Nitratifractor salsuginis DSM 16511: one gene and its partners. The protein of the gene in region 3 interacts with the protein of the main gene of each other region in a pairwise test. Links are inferred from orthologs where the notes say so. Each region holds a gene or a part of one and is shown on either strand. Other genes may lie near its edges. The genes, in order: NITSA_RS06145, grpE and groL.

Region 1 (7,086 bases), 650 kb from region 3 along the record:
AGTCCGTCAAAAGCTCCCCCGCAGATAAAGAGGATGTTGGACGTATCGATCTGGATGAAATCCTGGTTGGGGTGTTTGCGTCCTCCCTTGGGCGGGATGTTGACGACGGAGCCTTCGATGATCTTCAGCAGGGCCTGCTGGACCCCTTCACCGGAGACATCCCGGGTGATGGAACGGTTCTCACCCAGGCGGGCGATTTTGTCGATCTCGTCGATGAAGACGATTCCCTTTTCGGCTTTGTCCACGTCTCCGTCGGCGGCCATTAGGAGTTTGGTAAGGATGTTCTCCACATCTTCGCCTACATAACCGGCTTCGGTGAGGTTTGTCGCATCGGCAATGGCGATGGGCACATCGAGGAAGCGGGCGATACTCTGGGCCAGGAGGGTTTTCCCGCTTCCGGTGGGGCCGATGAGCAGGATGTTGGATTTGGAGATCTCGGTATCGTCGTCTTCAATATGCTTGAAGAGGCGCTTGTAATGGTTGTAGACGGCGACGGAGAGGGTCTTTTTCGCTTCCTCCTGACCGATGACGTATTCGTCGAGAAAGTGTTTGAGTTCTTTGGGGGTCAGGAGTTTGGGGTTGAATTCCCTTGCCGGCTGCTGTTCCTCTTCATCGCCGAAGAGGATTTTGTAGGCGGAGATGACACAGTTGGAGCAGATGTAGGCATTGTTGCCCGCAATGAGGGGATTCTCTTCCCGTTCGAGGCTTCCGCAGAAGCTGCATTTTTTTGGTGACATTATTGTTTCCTTTTAAAGGGAATCCCGCGTTGGGATTCCAGAATGAAGCGGCAGAGATTGGCGACGGCGGGATGCTCCGTCGACTTCCGTAGGGATTGGGCCGTCTCTTTGAGCGGCTTGCCGCTTTCGAAAAGTTCCCGGTAGGCCTGCTTGAGTGCGTCGATGGTTTCCCGCTCCATTTTGCGGCGCAGGCCGGTGAGGTTGAGGCCCCGCAGGTGGGCCCGGTTGCCCTCGGCCAGGCAATAAGGAGGGATATCCTGGCTCAGGGCACTGGCCCCGGCGATCATCGCATAGTCGCCGATCCGGACGAACTGGTGGATCGGCGTCATCCCGCCGACAACCACATGGTCTCCCAGCTCCACATGCCCGGCCAGGGTTGCCGCATTGGCGAGGATGCAGCGGTCGCCGATCCGGACATCGTGGGCGATGTGGACATAGCCCATCAGGAGATTCCCGTTGCCGATACGGGTGACTCCGCCGCCCCCTTCGGTCCCCGGGTTGATGAGGGTGAATTCCCGGATGATGTTCTCATCCCCGATCTCCAGGCGTACCTTTTCTCCGTGGTATTTCAGATCCTGGGGGATCGACCCGATCACGGCGTGGGAAAAGATCCGGTTCTTTTTACCGATGCGGGTCGCTCCCTCGATAAGAGTATGACTGCCGATCTCGGTCCCGTCGCCGATGCTGACTTCCGGTCCGATCACGGTGTAGGCTCCGATGCTGACCTCTTCACCGATTCGGGCTTTCGGATCGATCAGTGCGGTAGGATGGATAGAGTTTGCTGACATCACTTGTCCACGATCATCGCTTTGAGCTGGGCTTCCGCCACCAGTTTCTCATCGACGTAGGCTTTACCGTCGAGGAACCAGACGGCGCCTTTGTTTTTGACGACCTCCAGACGGTAGACGAGCTTGTCTCCCGGTGTGACGGGAGCACGGAACTTGGCTTTGTCGATACTCATAAAGTAGACCACCTTGTCCTGGGTCGCTTCCTGCCCCTGGCTGTCCATACTTTTAAACGCGAGCACTCCGCCGGCCTGGGCCATTCCTTCGATGATCATAACGCCCGGATAGATGGGGTGATCGGGGAAATGGCCCTGAAAGACCGGTTCGGAGATGGAGACGTTTTTGTACCCTTCGACCGAGCGTCCCGGCTCCAGGGCCGTAATGCGGTCCACCAGCAGGAAGGGGAAGCGGTGGGGGAGGATCTTCTGAATCTCGATGACGTTGTAGAGCGTTGCTGACACGGATGACCTTTCGGTGGGAATCTGCTCCGGAACACCGTCGGAGCATAATGAGCAATATTTTATCGAAAATAGGTAAAGAAGCCGTTTATCTTTCGAAGGGAAAGATCAGCCGTTCCCGGACATCCTCGAAGAGGCGGGTCTGGAGGGTCAATTCGACCTTGTTCTCGGGGATCGACTCCACGACGAGCAGGGCGCTGAGATCGTAGGGGCCGGGGAGGAGCTGGTGCCGCAGCTCGAGTTCCTCCTCGAAGGTGGGAGGATGGAAGATCAGTTCGGTGACATCACGATAGTTGCGGCCGCTGAGGCGGTTGTAGCTCTCCAGGGTAATGAATTTGACTTCATCCCGGTTCATTATGGCCACTTCGCCGATTAGCTCTTCGATCCGTCCCCGGGTATAGGAGCGTTTGAGGGTGGAATAGGGGAGGATATGGGCGGGGACGGGACTTTTTCGCACCCTGAGCAGCCCGGAGAGCAGCCGCCAGTTGAGGAAACGCTCTCTGACGATGCGGTATTCGAGCCCCTGCGCTTCGAGTTCGAGACGCCGGGTGTAGAGCTCCAGACGCTCTTCGATCGATTCGGGTTGGATCTGCCCCGAGATCGGTACCATCAGCTCATCGGCCAACTTCTCCTGCTGTTGGCGCTGGATGGTCAAGCCGAAGAGGCACCCGCAGTAATCCTGTCGGTAGAGCTGGGCCTCTTTGGCCATAATGTTTTGCTCCTGGGTCCCTGACGCCTTGCGGTAATCGGGGGCGATGAACTCCAGGCCGTAACGTCGGGCCAGGCGTTCTCCCTCTTCGCGGAGTTGCTTGAGGGATTTTTTGGGAGAGGTCAGCAGGGTGGAGGTGAAGCGCCGCTCACCCAATTCGGCTGCTTTGGCGGCAGTCACTTCAAAGCGGCGGTCGAAACAGACGGCGCAGCGCCGCCCCTTCTCCGGTTCATTCTCCAGGCCGCGCACCGCTTCCATCCAGCTTTCGAAATCGTAAGGGCCCTCGATCAGCTCGATCCCGAGTTGACGGCAGCTGCGCTCGACTTCCAGTAGTCGTAAACGATATTCACTATAGGGATGAATGTTCGGGTCATAGAAAAAACCGATGAGCTTCTCTTCGGGGAAATCCTCTCTGAGTTTTTGGAGGAAATAGTGGCTGTCGACGGCGCAGCAGATGTGGACTAGCATAATTTTTCCTTTTGGGAAAAATTATGGAATGAGGAATGAGGAATGAGGAATGAGGAATTTCGGTCTGTGTCGCTTTGCGACACCTTTATTGGAGTTATTCGATCTTTCATTGTCAGCCTTATTCGGTTGCTCAGTTACTCATTACTCGGTTACTAGTTATTAGTGTTATCCCATCTTGAGCCCGGCGAAGAAGCCGGCGACGGAGGAGGTGCCTCCTGCGACTCCGAGGCGGGAGAGGCGCTCTTTGAGGAAGAGGGCGAAATGTTGGAAGAGGGTCGAGCCCTCGGAGACGGTTTGGGTGAGGCCCTCTTCATTGAGGGTGATGAGGTGCTGATGCTCCAGGATGAAAAGCAACGCTACCGCCAGTCCTCCGAAAAAGAGCAGGATTTTGAAGCTCTTTTTGATTACATAGCCGACGGAGAGGCCGATGAGGAAACCGCTCCCCATCTGCAGCCAGGGAAGCCCCGGCAGATGCTCCTGAATGACACGGGTCAGATTCTCATCCATCGCTTATCTCCTCACACTGCTCAGCCAGCGGATCATATCAGTCGAGAGCCGGAAAATGGCCCGGTTGGCCGCTTCGACGAATCCCCGGGCGTCGGTCTGGGTGCAGGGGATGCTGTAGTTGAAGATTTTCGAAGCGATCAGCTTCTTGTCCTCGGTACGGATCAGTCGCAGTCCGATGGAGATTTCGGCCGTGGAGCCCTGGGGGGTGATCTGGTGTTCGAAACGGTAGACGGTGCATTCGAGTTCATAGGGGGCATCGGCCTGGGACGCGTAGTCGAGGACATTGCGCGCGATGCCGCTGCGTTGAAGGGCTTCGATGAGGTTGGCCATCAGGATCCGGTTGAGGGATTTGCTCCACTGGCTGTAGCCGTAGTAGGATTGGGTCAGGTCACTCCGGCTGAAATAGATACGGGTCCCCATCGTATCCTCGATCCCCTTGGGGTAATCGACACGAATGGCACTGAAACGGGGATGGACTCTGGGAAGATTTCCCGCTGCGTCGAGGGTATACATATGGATCGTTTTGCCGCTGCATCCGCCGAGCAGAAAGAAGAGAGCGCCCGCAATAAGCAGAGAGAGTAGATTTTTCATTCACCGGGTCCTTTGGGTGGGCTTCCCGCACCGAAGATCAGGGAGCTGGGATGCCGGCTCAGGTTTTTCAAATCTTCAGCGAGCTCCTGGTAACTGTAGCTGAGCTCTTTGATGTCGATCTGTATGGGACGGATCATTTTGCGCAGATCGTATTCGCCCCGTTTCAGACGACGGTCAATCCCTCTGGCAAGGTCGGCGATATTACGGCCCGCTTCATCCACATGATCCATAAGGGGCGGGAGCTTCTTTTGCAGTGTATCGGTCACCTGGTCGACGGAATCTACCAATTGGGCGCTGCGTCGATCGAAATGGGCCAGGGTACGGTTGAATTCATCGGAGAGAGTGATGAGTCGATTCTCTACGGCGACCGCTTTGCCGGTAGCTTCGGCCGTATTGTTGAGAATCTTCGTCAATTGCTGTTGATTATGTTGACTGAAAAGTTTGTTGAGGCCATCGGCAGTGTGCTGGAGTTTGTCGAGAAATTTCGGAGCGCTTTCGCTAAGCCGGTGCAGAAGTGACGGGTGGGTTGGGATGACCGGGATCTGTCCCTCGGGTGCCGTCAAGCGAGGTGCCCCCTTTTTGCCCCCTTCGATCTGGACATAGGAGAGGCCGGTGATCCCCTGGAGCTTGAGCAGGGCGTACATCCCTTTGACGATGGGGGTTCCCGCTTTGAGGCGGATCTTGACCCGGATCCGCTCGACATTGGTGGGATCAATTTCGATGCGGCTGACCTTGCCCACATCGACCCCCTTGAGTTTGACGGTGGAGTCCATCGTGAGCCCGTCAACAGGTTCGGTGAAATAGAGATAATAGTAGTCGTATTTTTCCTCAAAGCCGTATTTGGCGAGCCAAAAGGCGAAGGCGAACGCCAGGATGGTAAAGAGCAGCACAAAGAGACCGACAAGAGTATAATTAATCTTACTGTACATCGCTGGCTCCGCTCCCGGCTGAATCTTTTGCGTCTATTTTACCCATAAATCGTTTGGAGATGTATTCGTTCTTGAAAAAGCGTTGCACAAAAGGATGATCTGTCGCCATCACTTCCTGGAGGGTCCCCTCGGCGACGACGTGTTTGTCGGCCAGGACCGCCATACGGTCGACAATGGTGAAGATGGAGTCGAGGTCGTGGGTGATCATCACCACGGTGATGTCCAGGGCATCCCTGAGATCGACGATGAGCCGGTCGAAGGCCCGGGCGCCGATGGGGTCCAGTCCCGAAGTGGGCTCGTCGAGGAAGAGGAGCTTGGGGTCCATGGCCAGGGCCCGGGCGAGGGCAGCCCGCTTGATCATCCCACCGCTGAGCTCGGAAGGGTAGAGAGCCGCGGCCCGGCTATGGAGCCCCACCATCTCCAGCTTTTCCCGGACGATCTTCTCCCGCAAATCCTTTGGGATAGAGGTGTACTCTTTCAAAGGCAGAGCGATGTTCTCTGCGACGGTCAGGGAGGTGAAGAGGGCCCCGAATTGAAAAAGCACTCCCCAGCTTCGCCGCAGCTGATGCCGCTCGACGTAGTTGAGATGAGAGAGCTCCTTGCCCAGGACTTTGATCGTGCCGGAGGTAGGCCGTAGCAGCATAATGATCTCTTTGACCAGGACCGATTTTCCCGCGCCGCTCTCTCCGAGGATGCCGTAGATTTCCCCCGGATAGACCGTCAAATTGACCCCGTCGTGAATCACTGTGTCGCCGAAACGGGTGACGATGTTGCGCATTTCGATGATCGGTTCGGCCATGCTCAATATCCCAACTGAGTGTAGATGACGGCAAAAAGAGCGTCGCAGGCAATGACGAAAAAGATCGCGTGAACCACACTGGCGGTGGTTTCGATCCCGATGCTTTCGGTATCTCCGGTCACCCGAAAGCCGTGAAAACACCCTGTCGCGGCGATGATCAGGGCGAAGAAGGGCCCTTTGACGATTCCCAGGATGTAGTGCTTGGCCGCCAGGACTTCCTGCAGTCTTTCGATAAAGAAGGTGAAGGAGAGATCGACCTGGACCTTGGTGGCGATCATTCCTCCCAAAATTCCGATCACATCGGAGAAGAAGATCAGCAGGGGCAAAGCGATCATCATGGCGACAATCCGGGGAATGACCAGGAAGTAGAAGGGATCGAAGCCCAAAGTCTGCATGGCGGCGATCTCTTCGGTGATCTTCATCGTCCCGATCTCCGCGGCATAGGAGGAGGCGCTGCGTCCCGCGATGACGATGGCGGTGATCATGGGCCCCAGCTCCCGGGTAATGGCGATGCCGATCCCGTCGACGACGTAGATATCCGCCCCGAACTGAACCAGCTGCACGAGACTCTCGTAGGCGATGACCAGCCCCACCAGAAAAGAGGTCAGGCCGATGATGAAAAGGGCATTGACGCCGGAGTGCTGGATGTGGTAGACGGTTTCGCGCATACGGAAGTTGGAGGGCTTGAAAAGCAAGCGCAGGAAACTGACGGAGAGTTCCCCCAGGAAATGAAAGAAGTCGCGCACGACTTTGAGCTCTTCGACGGTGGCTTTGCCGATACGCCAGAGCAAACCTTCCCGCCGTTTGGGCAGAGGTTCTTCACCGTATCCCCGCTCGATGAGGTGCAGCATTTTCTCTTTTTTCTCATCGAGACCGGTGATTTCGCACGCTTTGCCCGCCTTTTTCATTCGCTCCCGCAGCTCTAGAAGCAGGAGGATTCCCGCGCTGTCGAAACGCTGCACCTTTCCAAAATCGATCCGGCAGCGTGGAGTCTCGGGGAGGGGGAGGCGGCGGAGCTCCTTTTCGATGAGTCGGGCCTGATCGAGAGTCCAGTCTCCCTGACATTCGATAAGGGTCTCTTCGCCGTTTTTACGGAGTTTCAG
Region 2 (6,716 bases), 1.4 Mb from region 3 along the record:
GGACTCCACCCTGGATCGCCGCACCGATGGCCACAACCTCGTCGGGGTTGACCGACTTGTTGGGCTCTTTGCCGAAGAATTCTTTGACCTTCCGCTGAACCAGGGGGATCCGGGTCGATCCACCGACCAGGACGACCGCCTTGATCTCGTCCTTGCTCAGACCGGAGTCTTTGAGAACCTCCTGGACCTTGGTGATGGTCTTGTCGACCAGGTCTTCGATCAAAGATTCGAACTTCGCCCGGGTGATCTTCATCACCAGGTGCTTGGGACCGGTCTGGTCTGCCGTAATAAAGGGCAGGTTGATCTCGGTCTCGGTAGCGGTCGAGAGCTCTTTCTTGGCATTCTCGGCCGCCTCTTTGAGGCGCTGGAGCGCCATGATGTCGGCTTTGAGATCGATGCCATGCTCTTTTTTGAACTCTTCGACCACATAGTCGATGATCCGGTTGTCGAAGTCGTCTCCACCCAGGAAGGCGTCCCCGCCGGTCGCCAGGACCTCGACCACACCGTCGCCGGTTTCGAGGATGGTCACGTCGAAGGTACCGCCACCCAGGTCGTAGACGGCGATGTTTTCGCTCTCTTTTTTCTCCAGACCGTAGGCCAGAGCCGCGGCGGTAGGCTCGTTGATGATCCGCAGGACATTTAATCCGGCAATGGTTCCCGCCTCTTTGGTCGCTTTACGCTGCGCATCGTTGAAGTAGGCGGGGACGGTAATGACCGCATCGGTCACCGGCTGGCCCATATAGGCTTCCGCGTCCTCTTTGAGTTTCATCAGGATCTTCGCTGAGATCTCCTGAGGTGTATAGATTTTTCCATCGATCTCGACGGCACAGGCGCCGTTCTTGTCGACGACGTGATAGGGCAGACGCTCTTTGGCCTCTTTGGCCTTCTCTTCGTTACACATCAATCCCATGATCCGCTTGATGGAGTAGATGGTCTTTTCCGGGTTGGTGACCATCTGACGCTTGGCGGGATCCCCCACCAGGACTTCACCTTTGTCGGTAAAGGCTACGACAGAGGGGGTGGTGTTCTTTCCCTCTTTGTTGGGGATGATCTTCGCTTCCCCGTTTTCATAGACCGCCATTGCGGAGTTGGTCGTTCCCAAGTCGATTCCAATTGGTTTGCTCATTGTTCGTTCTCCTTTTCTGATTCTTTATCGCTATTATAAGCGTTTTTTTGATTTACCTAGGCAACCTAAGTCACCTTCTGTAAAGTTTTTTTATTTTTTGGTGCTTACCATAGAGGGACGCAGAACACGATCCCTGAGCTTATATCCCTTCTGCAGGACATGGACGATCTCGTTTTGCTCGTGAGCATCACTCTCGACCTGCTGGACTACCTGATGCACATGAGGATCGAAGACTCCCTCATTGGCGATCTCCTCGACCCCATGCTTCTTGAGCACCTTCAGCAGCTGCTCATAGGTCAGAGCGATCCCTTCTTTGATCTTTTCGACCGCTTCGTCTCCTTGGATCTTGTCGATACTCGCCAAAGCGTTCTCAAAAGTATCGATCACACTGAGCAGATCGGTGGCAAAGGCTTCGTTGGCATACATTACGGCCGTCGATTTGTCCTTCTCCAAGCGTTTTTTCATATTTTCGAAATCGGCATGGGCTCGGAGGTATCGATCTTTGTACTCTTCGACCTCTTTTTGGCAGTCTGCCAGTTTCTCTTCACAGCCAAACTCCTCCAACTCCTCAGGCTCCTGGCTCTCGTTTTTCTTTTTCTCTTCTTCCCGGGAGAGCTTTTTTTCGCTCTCTTCGGGACGTTTGTTCTTTTTACTCATCGCTTCCCCCTTTCGGAAAATTTTCTCCATTATATCCATTGAGCTTGGATTTGTCAAGTATCTCTATTGGTATTATATATATGTTTATTTAGTCATAATGACTCAACTAGTATATAGTTATTGGCTACAATGGTAAAGAAACGGAAATATGATAAGTCCAAAGTATGTGATCCTCGTGCAGCAACGATAAATAAAACTGTGTGTGGGAAACTCGGAAATGTTAGAAGGGTAATGAAAAGTATTGGAAAAAATGTAAAAAGATTAAAAAAGAGTTTGAAGTTCCCGGGAAAACCCGGGAGAGGGATCAGTTACGGATACCGAGCGCCTCTTTGATAGTAACGAAACGATCGTAATCTTTCTTACGCAGATAACGCATCAGTCTGCGGCGCTGGCCGACCAGCTTCAGCAGACCAAGTCTGGAAGAGTGGTCTTTCTTGTTTGTCTTGAGGTGATCGGTCAAATATTTGATCCGTTCTGTCAGCAGTGCGATCTGCACTTCCGGAGAACCGGTATCGTTCTCTCCCCGTCCGTATTTAGCGATGATCTCTTGTTTCTTCGCCGAATCCAAAGCCATAATGACCTCCTGATTGGTATAAATTTGGTCCGAAATTATACTGTCCCAAGCTTCAAAGGAGATAAGTCCCCCTCTTTAGAGACCGAAATCTCCTATTAATTAAATTAGAGTAAAATACTCTTAATTATAAAGTTGCATTATCAGTTAAAGAAAAGAGGACGCATCCATGCTATTGACCCGCGCCAGCGAATACGCACTACTTTCACTCGACAAAATCCGGAAATCGGAGCAACCGATCGGCTCCGAACAGTTGGCACGCGAACTCTGCATTCCCAAAAGCTTCCTGGCCAAGATCCTCCACAATCTCGCCAAACAGGAGATCCTCGAATCCCACAGGGGGGCCCAGGGAGGCTTCACGATCAAAGCGGGAATGGACCAGATCTCGGTTTACGATGTAATCCTGGCGGCTGAGGGCAAATCTCCCGCCGTCTTCGATTGCACCCAATACGCGGAGAACTGCCCCAACGGGAGCATCGGCGGATGCGCCATCTCCCCCTTTCTCGCGACTTTTCAGGGCAAGATCGACGATTTCCTCAACGAGCTGACCCTCGATCAGCTCTTTGTCGACTGAGGTGCCGCGATGCGTATCCATCATCTCTCCCACATCGACCTGGACGGTTACGGTTGCCAATATCTTACGACCCGGGCCTTCGACGATATTCAATGCTACAACGCCAACTACGGCCCGGAAGTGACGGCCCGCCTGGGGGAAATTCTCAACCGCATCAAAGAGGAGCGACTCCGGGATCCGGAGAAAGAGTTCCTCATTCTCATCACCGATCTCAACCTGAGTACCAAAGAGTGCAACGCTCTGGAGAAAGGGGCGATGGAAGCGGGAGCCAAGCTGCAACTTCTCGATCACCACGGCACGGGAGCCTCGGCTGCCGAACGCTTTGCCTGGTATACCCTGGACACTTCCCGAAGCGCCACGAAGATCACCTACGACTGGCTGCGGGAGCACTTCGGCTTCGACCCGGAAGGTCACTATGAAAAGATCGTCGAAGCGATCAATGCCATCGACATCTGGGTGGAGGAGAGCCCCTACTTCCCCTACGGCAAAGTCCTCCTGGGGATGATCAGCGGAGCCCGGGAAGTCAACCGAATCCTCTTTCCCGATGAGGACCGCGCCTACAAGCTCAGCCTCATCGACACCGCGGCGAAGATCCTGGAAGATGTGCCTCTGGAAGAGGCGCCGATCGTGCTGGATGAAGCGCTGCATAGCCACAAGAAAGCCTTCTTCCGCCTGGAGAAGAACGATACCAAGGACAACCTGGTCGCCAACTATGTCACCCGGCTGCTGAGCCGTGAAAAGGATCGGTTGACTATCAACTATAAAGGCTACAAAGGGTTATTGGGTTACAACGTGGGCAATACTTCCCTCATCGGTAACGCCTTTCTCCTCGCCAACCCTGATTACGACTTCTATATGGATGTCAACTCCCGGGGCAATTTCAGCCTGCGGAGCAACAACAAGCTCGACGTCTCCGCTATGGCGGCGGAGATCGGCAACGGCGGCGGCCACCCCAACGCCAGCGGCGGCAAGATCGAAAACTACAAAGACTCCTTCGTCTACAGCGACCTGAGGGACTTCATCCAGAACTATATCGACGAAAAGAGTGCTCAGCCCTCCTGATGGGCAGCACCCACGACCCTCAGAAGCACCTCTTCATCCAAAAAAAAGCCGTTTTCACAGCAGGCTTCCATTGCCTGCCTGAGCTGATCGATCATTTTTTTTCCCTCTGCAGGGTCAAGCAGCAGTGCCGAGGGGCGAATCAGACCTTCACCCCACTCCTCCAGTCTCTCCCGAGAAATACGCCGGTGGCGGTAAATGATCCGATCCTCTTCCAGGCTCACCCCGGCGCGCTGCAGAGCATTGCGCCAGACATTCGCCGGGGGATATTCGATTCGCTCCACTTCTTCCCGGCATCCCCGATCCCCGAGCACCCGATCCAGAACTTCGCCGGCAGCCTCCAAGTGACCGTTCAGAGGCAACTCCATCAGCAGCCTCCCGCCCCGTTTGAGCGCCCGGACGAGATGGCGGATCGCACGTTCCGGCTGATGCATACGATAGCCGGGATCGAGGAGGATGATCCCGTCAAAGCGCTGCCGATCACTCAAATACTCTGCCTGGGCCAGAACCGCTCTTACCCCGGCCTTTCTCGCCTTCACCGCCTCCGCTTCGGACTGGACACAGAGCAGAAGCTCCGTGCCTCTTTTCTGCCAAGCTTCCAATACCTGCAGATCCCCATACCCCAGCACCAGAATCCGTTCACCCTCTCGGGGATCGAGAAGTTCCGACAGGCTCAGGCTCTTTTGGGGGCGAAACGCTTCGGGCAGAGCGGAAGGCGGCGCCATAAAATCCAGCAGAGATTTGGGCATAAAACCTCCTAGACGCGCACCCGGTCTTCCAGGGCCCGGGAGAGGGAGAGCAGATCGATGTTGTCCAACTCCACGCCGGTGGGAACTCCCTGGGCGATCTTGGTAAAGACCAAGCCCCGGTCACTCAGACGATCCTCGATATAGAGGATCATCGTATCGGTGGCGATCCCGGGAGGGAAGGCGAAGATCACCTCCTCCACCCCCTCCACGATCTCGTGCAGGTGGCTCTCATCCAGCTCTTCGATGGAAGAGAGGATATAGTAGAGTCCCTCGTACTGCCCCGATTCTTCGATGGTAAAGATATCCTTGGCGCTTTGGACGATACAGAGCTTGCTCCGGTCCCGGCCCGGATCGCTGCAGATCCCGCAGAGCTCATCTTCGCAGATCGCGTGACAACGCCGGCACGTTCTGAGGCTACTCACCGCATCCTCGATCGCCTGGGCGAGCTTGAGCCCGCTGAAGCCCTGCTCCGTCACCAGATGATAGGCCAGGCGTGTCGCCGTCTTGCGCCCGATGGTCGGCAGAGCATTGAAGGCTTCAACCAGCCGTTCGAAAGATTCGACTCTATACCGTTTCATAATCCACGACTTTGCTGTACTCGGCTACGCTCTTGATGTAATCGATCACCCGCAGATGCTCGGGATGCACCGCATATTCCTCCAGCCCCTTGCGGTCATCGAAGGTGGTGGTCAGCACCAGGTCCATAGCCCGCTCTTCCTCGGAGAAATTGATCCCCGTTTCCATACTGCGCAGCGAAGGGACCTGCTCAATCAAAGCGTCAATACGCCTTTTCGCTTCCCTGATCCGCTCATTTTTGTCTGCCGCTTCAGCGAATTTGATCATAACGATATGGACAACCATGCGCTTCATCCTCCCCACAATTTTGCCGAATTATAACCTAAATAATTATGGTAAAATTCTGACAACTTTTATCCTGTTAATCCCAAAATTCCCAGAGATCAGACAGTAAAATCAGGAGCGATTTCCCAATGACAAGCGTCGACTATTATGAAATTCTGGAAGTGAGCCGTGACGCCACGGCTGCCGAGATCAAAAAGGCTTACCGCAAACTGGCACTGCGCTATCACCCCGACAAAAACCCCGGGGATCCCGAAGCCGAAGAGAAGTTCAAGCTCATCAACGAAGCTTACGGGGTCCTCAGCGACGAAGAGAAACGGGCCATCTACGACCGCTACGGCAAAGAGGGCCTGGAGCGCCAGGGTGCCGGGTTCCACGCCGACAGTATGGATGATATTATGGATATTTTCAACTCGATGTTCGGAGGGGCCTTTGGAGGCGGATTCGGCCGATCCCGACGTACCCAGAGCGGAGCCAACTACGCTATGGACCTGGAAGTGGAGCTGGAGCTAAGCTTCCAGGAAGCAGTCTTCGGTTGCGAAAAAGAGATCGACCTGCAATACAAAGCCCCCTGTGACGCCTGCCGGGGCACCGGAGCCAAGGATGGGCAGCTCCAAACCTGCAGCACCTGCGGAGGACAGGGGCAGATCGTGATGCGCCAGGGATTTATGACCTTCGCCCAGGAGTGTCCCCACTGCCAGGGACGCGGACAGGTCGTCAAGGAACCCTGTCCCGAGTGTCAGGGGCGCAGCTATCAGCTCAAGCATGAAACTGTGCTGCTCTCCATCCCTGCCGGAGTCGATACCGGCAACAGGCTCCGTATCCCCGCCAAAGGCAACGAAGACCGAAACGGACGCCGTGGGGATCTTTACGTTCTCTTCTATGTCGAAGAGGATGAGCATTTCGTCCGGGAGGGGAACAACCTCTACATCGAAGTCCCAGTCTTCTTCACCCAGTGCGTTATGGGCGGTGAAATCACAATCCCTTCTCTCGACGGAGAGTTGGAACTGGATCTCAAACCCGGCACGAGAGACCGGGCACAGTTCGTCTTCCGTGGCAAGGGAGTACCTGATGTCCATGGCGGACGCACCGGCGATCTCATCGCCCAGATCAAGATGATCC
Region 3 (7,023 bases):
GGACCCTCAAAAAGCCCCGGCATTTCCAAAGTGCCGTCGGTGAACGGGTCAAACTCAAGATCGCCGGAGGCGAAAAACTCCGGGGTATCCTGGAGTCTGCCGACGAAGAGGGGATCATTCTTCGCAATAAAGAGGGCGAACACCGCTACAGCTACCCCCAGATCCTCAAAGCCCGTACCTACTTCGACTGGGCCAACAACTCCTGAGCCCTCAGCAACTGTAACAGAGTCGCTCTTTTCGGCTCTCTTCTCTTTCCGGTACCTCTTCCAACTCTTTGAGCATAAATCCCGGTTGAGGAATCAGGCGGAGCAGTTGATAGATGGCCACACCAATCACGATCATTGAATAGATAAAGATTTTTTCTGATAGTTTGAGTTGCATAATGCATCCTTTTTCTGTATTTGGATGCAGAATTGTGGCGAAAGATCGTTACCTTCTCGTTACTGCCCTGTTTCAACAGGGGGTATCTCTTTCGATGAGACAATCCGAAAAGATCGATCGATAGCCTTGGCGGAAGAGGTACTCCTGATGGATGGGGTTGTTAACGGTATAGACGCCGCAGTAGATGCCGAGACGTTCCAAAGACTCGATCGGGGTAGTTTTGATCAGTGTCGTATCGACGTGATAGGCTTCGACCCAGAGCCGCTTCAGGTAGTCTTTGAGTCGTGGAGGATGGGATGCATTCACCAGAGCAGCCAGAGGGAGTGAAGGGATCCCTCGACTGAGCTCGGCCAGGTAATAGTGGTTGAGGGAGGAGACCAGGATGGGCGGCAGCGCCTTGGGATACTCTTCCAAGACCTCCCTGAATCTTCGAACGACCTTTTTTGCCGGAAGCGTCTGCATATCTTTGATCTCGATATTCAGAGAGATCCCGCTCGCTGCGGAAAAATCGAGAACTTCCTCCAGGGTAGGCAGTCGGATAGGCATCAGGGCCTGAATCGTTTCTCTCCACACCCTTCCCGATTTCAGCGTACCGAAGGGGTCCCGGTCGAGAAACCAACTTCCTGCATCAAGTCGGCGAAGCTCTTCCACGGCGTAGTCGATGACCCGTCTTGGGCGCAGTTCCCCCGGGAAACACTGTTCCACATCGGTGGTTCGCTCCAATGTCTCATCGTGGCAAACGACCCAGGCTCCATCCTGGCTCAGCTGCACATCAAGTTCGATGAAGTCGCAATGCCCTGCCGCCGCTTCGAAAGCACAAAGTGTATTCTCCGGACGGATCTCCCTCCAACCTCTGTGGGCACCGATCAACTGGTCTGATCTGAATTTTTCGTAAAAAGCCATAACTACTCCTTCCCTTAAATATATTACCAGTTTAAAATAGAAAGTTGATAAAATCTAATCATTGCCAGAACAAGGAAGGTAGGTTGAAGACCTCTGGAATCAAAATGGAAATTGAAGCATTGCGAAGAGGTTATATTGTCCTGAATATTGATAGGGAAAGCAGTGTGATGGGATCTTCTTGTTAAAGGAATGAAGTATTTTATTCAGATATGAAAGATTCCGGTCTCACGACCGGAAAGAAAAGGAGGGAATGAATCGACGTTTTGGGAAAATTCCTTCAGGAGGTGGGGGAGATTACATCATCCCCATTCCGCCCATTCCGCCCATTCCCATATCGGGAGCGGCGGGAGCGGGTTTGTCCTCTTTGATTTCGCTGACGGTCGCTTCGGTCGTCAGCAGGAGGCTGGCGACAGAGGTGGCATTTTGCAGTGCGACCCGCTCGACTTTCAGAGGATCGATGATACCGGCTTCGAACATATTGACATATTCGCCGGTGGCAGCGTTGAAACCGAGGTTGGCGTCTTCGCTGGTGCTGACTTTGTCAGCGACGACTCCGGCGTCGAAGCCGGCGTTGTCTGCGATCTGCTTGATGGGAGCTTTGACGGCGCGCAGGATGATCTCCGCACCGACCTGCTCGTCACCTTCGAGGCTGATTTCGACCGCTTTGGCGGCTTTGACCAATGCGGCACCTCCGCCGATAACGATTCCCTCATCCACAGCCGCTTTGGTCGCGGAGAGGGCGTCGTCGACGCGGTCTTTTTTCTCTTTCATCTCGGTCTCGGTAGCGGCACCGACCTTGATGACAGCGACACCACCGCTGAGCTTAGCCAGGCGCTCCTGGAGCTTCTCGCGGTCGTAGTCGCTAGTGGTGTTCTCGATCTGAGCCTTGATCTCGCGGATGCGGGCTTCGACCGCCTCTTTGCTGCCTTTACCGTCGACGATGGTGGTATCATCTTTGTCGATGACGACACGGGCGGCTTGACCGAGCTGATCGATGGTGGTCTTCTCCAGGGTCAGACCGAGCTCTTCGGTGATGACGGTACCGCCAGTGAGGATAGCGATATCCTTGAGCATCTCCTTCTTGCGGTCGCCGAAGCCGGGGGCTTTGACGGCGGCGATGTTGAGGATGCCCTTGAGGCGGTTGAGGACCAGAGTCGCCAAAGCTTCACCTTCGACATCGTCAGCGATGATCAGCAGCGGGCGTCCGCTCTGCTGGGTCTGCTCGAGCAGAGGGATCAGGTCTTTGAGGCTGCTGATCTTGAAGTCGGTGATGAGAATCAGCGGGTTGTCCATCTCGACGGTCATCTTCTCACTGTTGGTGACGAAGTAGGGCGAGAGATAACCACGATCAAACTGCATACCCTCGACGACTTCGAGTTCGTCGTTGATTCCTTTGGCCTCTTCGACGGTGATGACGCCGTCTTTACCAACTTTTTCCATCGCCTCGGCGATGAGGTTACCGATTTTGGCATCGCTATTGGCGGAGATGGTGGCAACCTGAGCGATCTGCTCTTTGTCGCTGACCTCTTTACTCATCTTCTTGAGCTCTTCGATGATGGCGGCGCTGGCTTTGTCCATACCTCGCTTCACTTCGATGGGGTTGGCCCCTGCGGTGATATTGCGCAGACCTTCGCGGAAGATGCTTTCCGCCAGAACGGTGGCGGTGGTGGTACCGTCACCGGCTTCGTCCGCGGTATTGCTGGCGACCTCTTTGACCAGCTGAGCTCCCATATTTTCCAGAGAATCGGCCAGCTCGATCTCCCGGGCGACAGAGACGCCGTCCTTGGTAATGCTGGGAGCGCCGAAGCTCTTCTGGATCAGGACATTACGTCCGCGGGGTCCCATCGTGACCTTGACCGCGTCGGCCAGTTTTTTGACTCCGCTGTAGAGTCCGTTACGTGCGATATCTGAAAAGACGATTTCTTTTGCCATTTTTATGCTCCTTTGATGCGTTGACTGATTTCTATTCTTCTACTCTTCTTACTCTCTAATATTCGGGGCTTAGCCCAGGATACCGAGGATCTCGTCGCTGTTGAGGATGAGATACTCATTATTGTCCAGAACGATCTCGGTCCCGGCGTATTTGCCGAAGACGACCGTGTCGCCTACTTTGATTCCCTCTTCTTCCGCATCGGGTCCGACTGCCAGGACTTTCCCTTGAAGGGGCTTTTCTTTGGCGTTGTCGGGGATGATGATGCCGGAAGCGGTGGTTGTGACTTCCTCCTCACGCTCGATCAGTACACGATTAGCCAGGGGTTTGAAGTTCATGCTCGCTCCTTTTTGGTTTAGTTTGACGGTATTTTAGTGAGTTTTTTGATGTATGTCAAGTCAATTCCAGGAAAATATTTAAGAATCATTAGTGTTATTGACTAAAGTTACCTTATTTTTAATACTTATTTCTCTCTCTTTGGCTTGGTATTGACTTTTAAAGTTTTCTAGGGTAATATTCCGGCCTGTATTTTTGATGGCAGGGTAGCTCAGCTGGTTAGAGCGCTGGTCTCATAAGCCGGAGGTCGGGGATTCAAGTTCCCCCCCTGCTACCATTCCCCCTTTTTTATTTCTCATTACTATTTTCCATCTTTTTTTTTATTTTTAACCCACAGTCACACAGTTGGCCTTTTAGATAATACTGCCTTTTTCATTTCGATCTCTAACAATGATTTAGACATAATAGCTCCATTGAACAATTGCAGAGAGGAGTGATCTTTATGGTGAAGCTGGATACCTTGTCATTAAAAGAGGCGCTGGGTTTGGCGTTGGAGAATGCGCCGCTCAAAAGGGAACGGGAGATTGTGACGCTTGATCGGGCTTTGGGGCGTATTCTCGCGCAAGAGGTGAAGGTTCGCAAAAACCTTCCTTCATTTGACAATTCGGCTATGGACGGCTTCGCTTTTCGTTATGGGGATGGCGGGAAGCGACTGCGGATCGCCGCGACGATTTTTGCCGGAGATCGACCCGAAGCGATTTTAGAGGAGGGAGAGTGCTACCGGATTATGACGGGGGCACAGGTACCGGCCGATGCCGATACGATCGTTCCGATCGAGAAGTGCTCTGATGTGACGGATGAAGCGGTGACGATTCCTGAGGGGATCAAGCGGGGGAGCAACCTGCGCAAACGAGGCGAAGAGCTCGACGTGGGGACGACGCTCTTGGAGGCGGGAACGGTGTTGGAACCCTCCCATATCGCGTTGCTGAGCAGCCAGGGGTTGATGGCGGCCGAGGTGACGGCGCCGCTGAGGATCGCTGTATTGTCTAGCGGAGATGAGATCCGCGAACCGTGGGAGGAAGCGGAGGAGGACGAGATTTACAATGCCAACGCTTTTGGGATCATTGCCCTGCTGCAGCGCTATGGCTTCGCGGCGGAATACCACGGCCGCATCCCCGACGATCGGGAAAGCACCGTCGCAATGCTGGGGGAGCTCAAGCGTTACGATGTGATCTTCACCAGCGGAGGGATCAGTACGGGAGAAGCCGATTTTCTCTACGAAGCCTTCCTCGCTAATGGGCTTGAGCCTCTCTTTCACGGGGTCAATGTCAAACCGGGGCGTCCCACGATGATGGGTCGGATGGGGCGGAGCTTCGTGATGGCGATGCCGGGCAATCCTCTGGCTACGATGCTCAATATTTTGGTCCTTGCGATTCCGGTGCTCTTTCGGATGCAGGGGGCCCGATCGGTCCGGCACCGCCGTTTCAGCGCCGCGATGGGCGAAGTGCTCAAGCTGCGGGGCGGGCGGAGCGAAATGGTCCTGGGGCGAATGAGAGAGGGGCGTTTCTTTCCTACCCGGGGCAACCGCTACGGATCGGGGATGCTCACTCCCCTGGCGGAGAGCGATGTCCTAGCGATATTCGGGGAGGAGGTCCGGGAACTTCCGGAAGGAACATCGATCGAGGTGATCCCCCTTTGGGATGCGGTAGAATTTCGAAACGATTCACAGGAAGGATAGCCGATGCAACTTGCTATAGCCCTGGACCTGCCCAGCTCCGCGGAGAATCTCCGTCTCGCCGAAGCCCTGGGGGAGTTCGATGATCTTTGGATGAAGGTTGGCTTTCGCACTTACATCCGCGACGGCCGGGACTTTCTCGATACCCTGCGGAGCATCAACCCCCGTTTCAGGATCTTTCTCGATCTGAAGCTCTACGACATCCCCAACACAATGGCTGACGCGGCGGCGGAGATCGCCGAGTTGGGGGTGGAGATGTTCAATGTCCACGCCAGCGCCGGGGAGCGGGCCCTGCGGACGGTCATGGAGCGGCTGGAACCCTATGGAGAGGATCGTCCCCTGGTCCTGGCGGTGACGGCGTTGACCTCTTTCAGCGAAGAGGAGTTTCGCCGTATCTATGGGAAGGGAATCGACGAGAAAGCTCGGGAGTTCGCCCGAATGAGCTATGAGGCGGGATTGGACGGGGTGGTCTGCTCCGCTTTTGAGAGCCGGGCAGTCAAGGAGGTGACTTCGCAGAAATTTCTGACTCTGTGCCCCGGGATCCGCCCCTTTGGAGAGGAGGCGGGGGATCAGCAGCGGGTGGCGACCCTGGAGTTGGCGGCCAAAGAGCACGTGGACTTTCCCGTCATCGGGCGGCCTGTCTATCAAGACCCCGATCCCAAAGAAAAAGTGCGGCAAATCTTGCAACGCATCGGGGGGCTTTCCGCTCGATCACAATAGCCTTTGGTACCTTGCTGTGGCGCCCTTTTCGGGGGTTTGCATCCGGGAATAAAATCTGTTATACTCGGCGCGAAGGCAGGCAGGTGGCTGCTTGCGGTTGGTGCCGCAAGAGGAAAGTCCGGGCTGCAGTGAGGCAGGACTCCAGCTAACGGCTGGCCGAAGCGATTCGAGGGCAAGTGCAACAGAGAGTAGACCGCCGATGGCGGGTTTTCCCGCACAGGTAAGGGTGAAAGGGTGGGGTAAGAGCCCACCGGTGCCCCCGGTAACGGGGGCAGCCAGGTAAACCCGGTCCGCAGCAAGAAGCACCTGGTACAAGCCTCACATCTTGTGTGCTTCGCTCGAGCCCGTCGGTGACGGCGGGCCTAGATAAATAGTCACCCAACGACAGAACCCGGCTTATCGCCTGCCTTCTTTTTCAAATTAGAAATTAGTAGTTAGAAATTAGAAATTGGAAATTGATGGTAGTGTGTTCAATTATTACATCTCCACGACTAAAAAAGAATTCCTAACTCCTAATTCCTAATTCATGAAGGTTTACCACGCTGTGAAACTCCATAAAACATTTATAATTCTTTCGCTCTTTTTCCTTGGTTCGTTTCTTTCCGCCGCCGAGCACTATGCTCGGGTGGAGCCCTGGGATCGGGCGACGATCAAGGCGGCGGCTCCGGGGGAGGTACTGGAGGCGAATCGTGCTCTGGAGGGGAAGCTCATCGAGGATGCTAGAATCATTCATATCGACGATCGGCTGGACCGGCTCGATCTGGAGCATTCCCGCGAGACGCTGAAGCTGTTGCGGCAAAATCTTGAGCTTACCCAAAAGATGCTGCCCGGCCTGAAGGGAAGTTTCCAAAGGCAGCAGGGCTATTTCCAGCGCCTGAACAAACTCTCCACCGCCAGCCAGACCCAGAAAGATCAGGCTTACCAGGCGATGGTGGCGGCGCAGAACCAGTGGTTGAGTACCCGGCAGCAGGTGATCAACCTGCGCCGAAGCATCCTGGAGATGGAGCAGAAGGTCGCCACGCTCCAGGATAGGATCGCCAAGAAGAATATCCGGTTCAAAAACCGTTATCTCTACCGC

What was found.
Region 1: the proteins of groL (region 3) and NITSA_RS06145 interact in binary tests that used the Escherichia coli proteins (3 or more experiments, as listed by UniProt). The link is inferred for Nitratifractor salsuginis DSM 16511 from one-to-one orthologs.
Region 2: the proteins of groL (region 3) and grpE interact in binary tests that used the Escherichia coli proteins (3 or more experiments, as listed by UniProt). The link is inferred for Nitratifractor salsuginis DSM 16511 from one-to-one orthologs.

The regions. Positions count from the first base shown.
Region 1 is NC_014935.1:1,208,187-1,215,272, reverse strand. What follows is about bases 4,079-7,071. They hold NITSA_RS06145 (ABC transporter ATP-binding protein), read right to left. Parts: upstream 5,984-7,071; coding sequence 5,174-5,983; downstream 4,079-5,173. Other genes in these bases: NITSA_RS06140 (ABC transporter permease), read right to left, coding at 5,986-7,071; NITSA_RS06150 (MlaD family protein), read right to left, coding at 4,252-5,184; NITSA_RS06155 (ABC-type transport auxiliary lipoprotein family protein), read right to left, coding at 4,079-4,255. In the rest of the region: ATP-dependent Clp protease ATP-binding subunit ClpX, read right to left, coding at 1-737; lpxA (acyl-ACP--UDP-N-acetylglucosamine O-acyltransferase), read right to left, coding at 737-1,525; 3-hydroxyacyl-ACP dehydratase FabZ, read right to left, coding at 1,525-1,983; NITSA_RS06165 (epoxyqueuosine reductase QueH), read right to left, coding at 2,069-3,157; NITSA_RS06160 (FUN14 domain-containing protein), read right to left, coding at 3,323-3,664; more of NITSA_RS06155, read right to left, coding at 3,668-4,078; more of NITSA_RS06140, read right to left, coding at 7,072-7,086. UniProt on the Escherichia coli protein: Part of the ABC transporter complex MlaFEDB, which is involved in a phospholipid transport pathway that maintains lipid asymmetry in the outer membrane by retrograde trafficking of phospholipids from the outer membrane to the inner membrane.
Region 2 is NC_014935.1:476,300-483,015, reverse strand. Bases 1-2,699 are described here. They hold grpE (nucleotide exchange factor GrpE), read right to left. Parts: upstream 1,784-2,699; coding sequence 1,217-1,783; downstream 1-1,216. Other genes in these bases: NITSA_RS02395 (RrF2 family transcriptional regulator), read left to right, coding at 2,524-2,699; rpsO (30S ribosomal protein S15), read right to left, coding at 2,088-2,357; dnaK (molecular chaperone DnaK), read right to left, coding at 1-1,126. Outside these bases: more of NITSA_RS02395, read left to right, coding at 2,700-2,928; NITSA_RS02390 (DHH family phosphoesterase), read left to right, coding at 2,938-3,990; NITSA_RS02385 (class I SAM-dependent methyltransferase), read right to left, coding at 3,978-4,736; recombination mediator RecR, read right to left, coding at 4,745-5,314; NITSA_RS02375 (Dabb family protein), read right to left, coding at 5,301-5,597; molecular chaperone DnaJ, read left to right, coding at 5,726-6,716. UniProt on the Escherichia coli protein: Participates actively in the response to hyperosmotic and heat shock by preventing the aggregation of stress-denatured proteins, in association with DnaK and GrpE. It is the nucleotide exchange factor for DnaK and may function as a thermosensor.
Region 3 is NC_014935.1:1,858,658-1,865,680, reverse strand. The notes cover bases 898-3,827. They hold groL (chaperonin GroEL), read right to left. Parts: upstream 3,217-3,827; coding sequence 1,579-3,216; downstream 898-1,578. Other genes in these bases: groES (co-chaperone GroES), read right to left, coding at 3,286-3,552; NITSA_RS09545 (glycerophosphodiester phosphodiesterase), read right to left, coding at 898-1,284. In the rest of the region: ribosome maturation factor RimP, read left to right, coding at 1-206; NITSA_RS11465 (hypothetical protein), read right to left, coding at 211-381; more of NITSA_RS09545, read right to left, coding at 454-897; NITSA_RS09525 (molybdopterin molybdotransferase MoeA), read left to right, coding at 3,993-5,228; pyrF (orotidine-5'-phosphate decarboxylase), read left to right, coding at 5,232-5,945; NITSA_RS09515 (RND family efflux transporter), read left to right, coding at 6,571-7,023.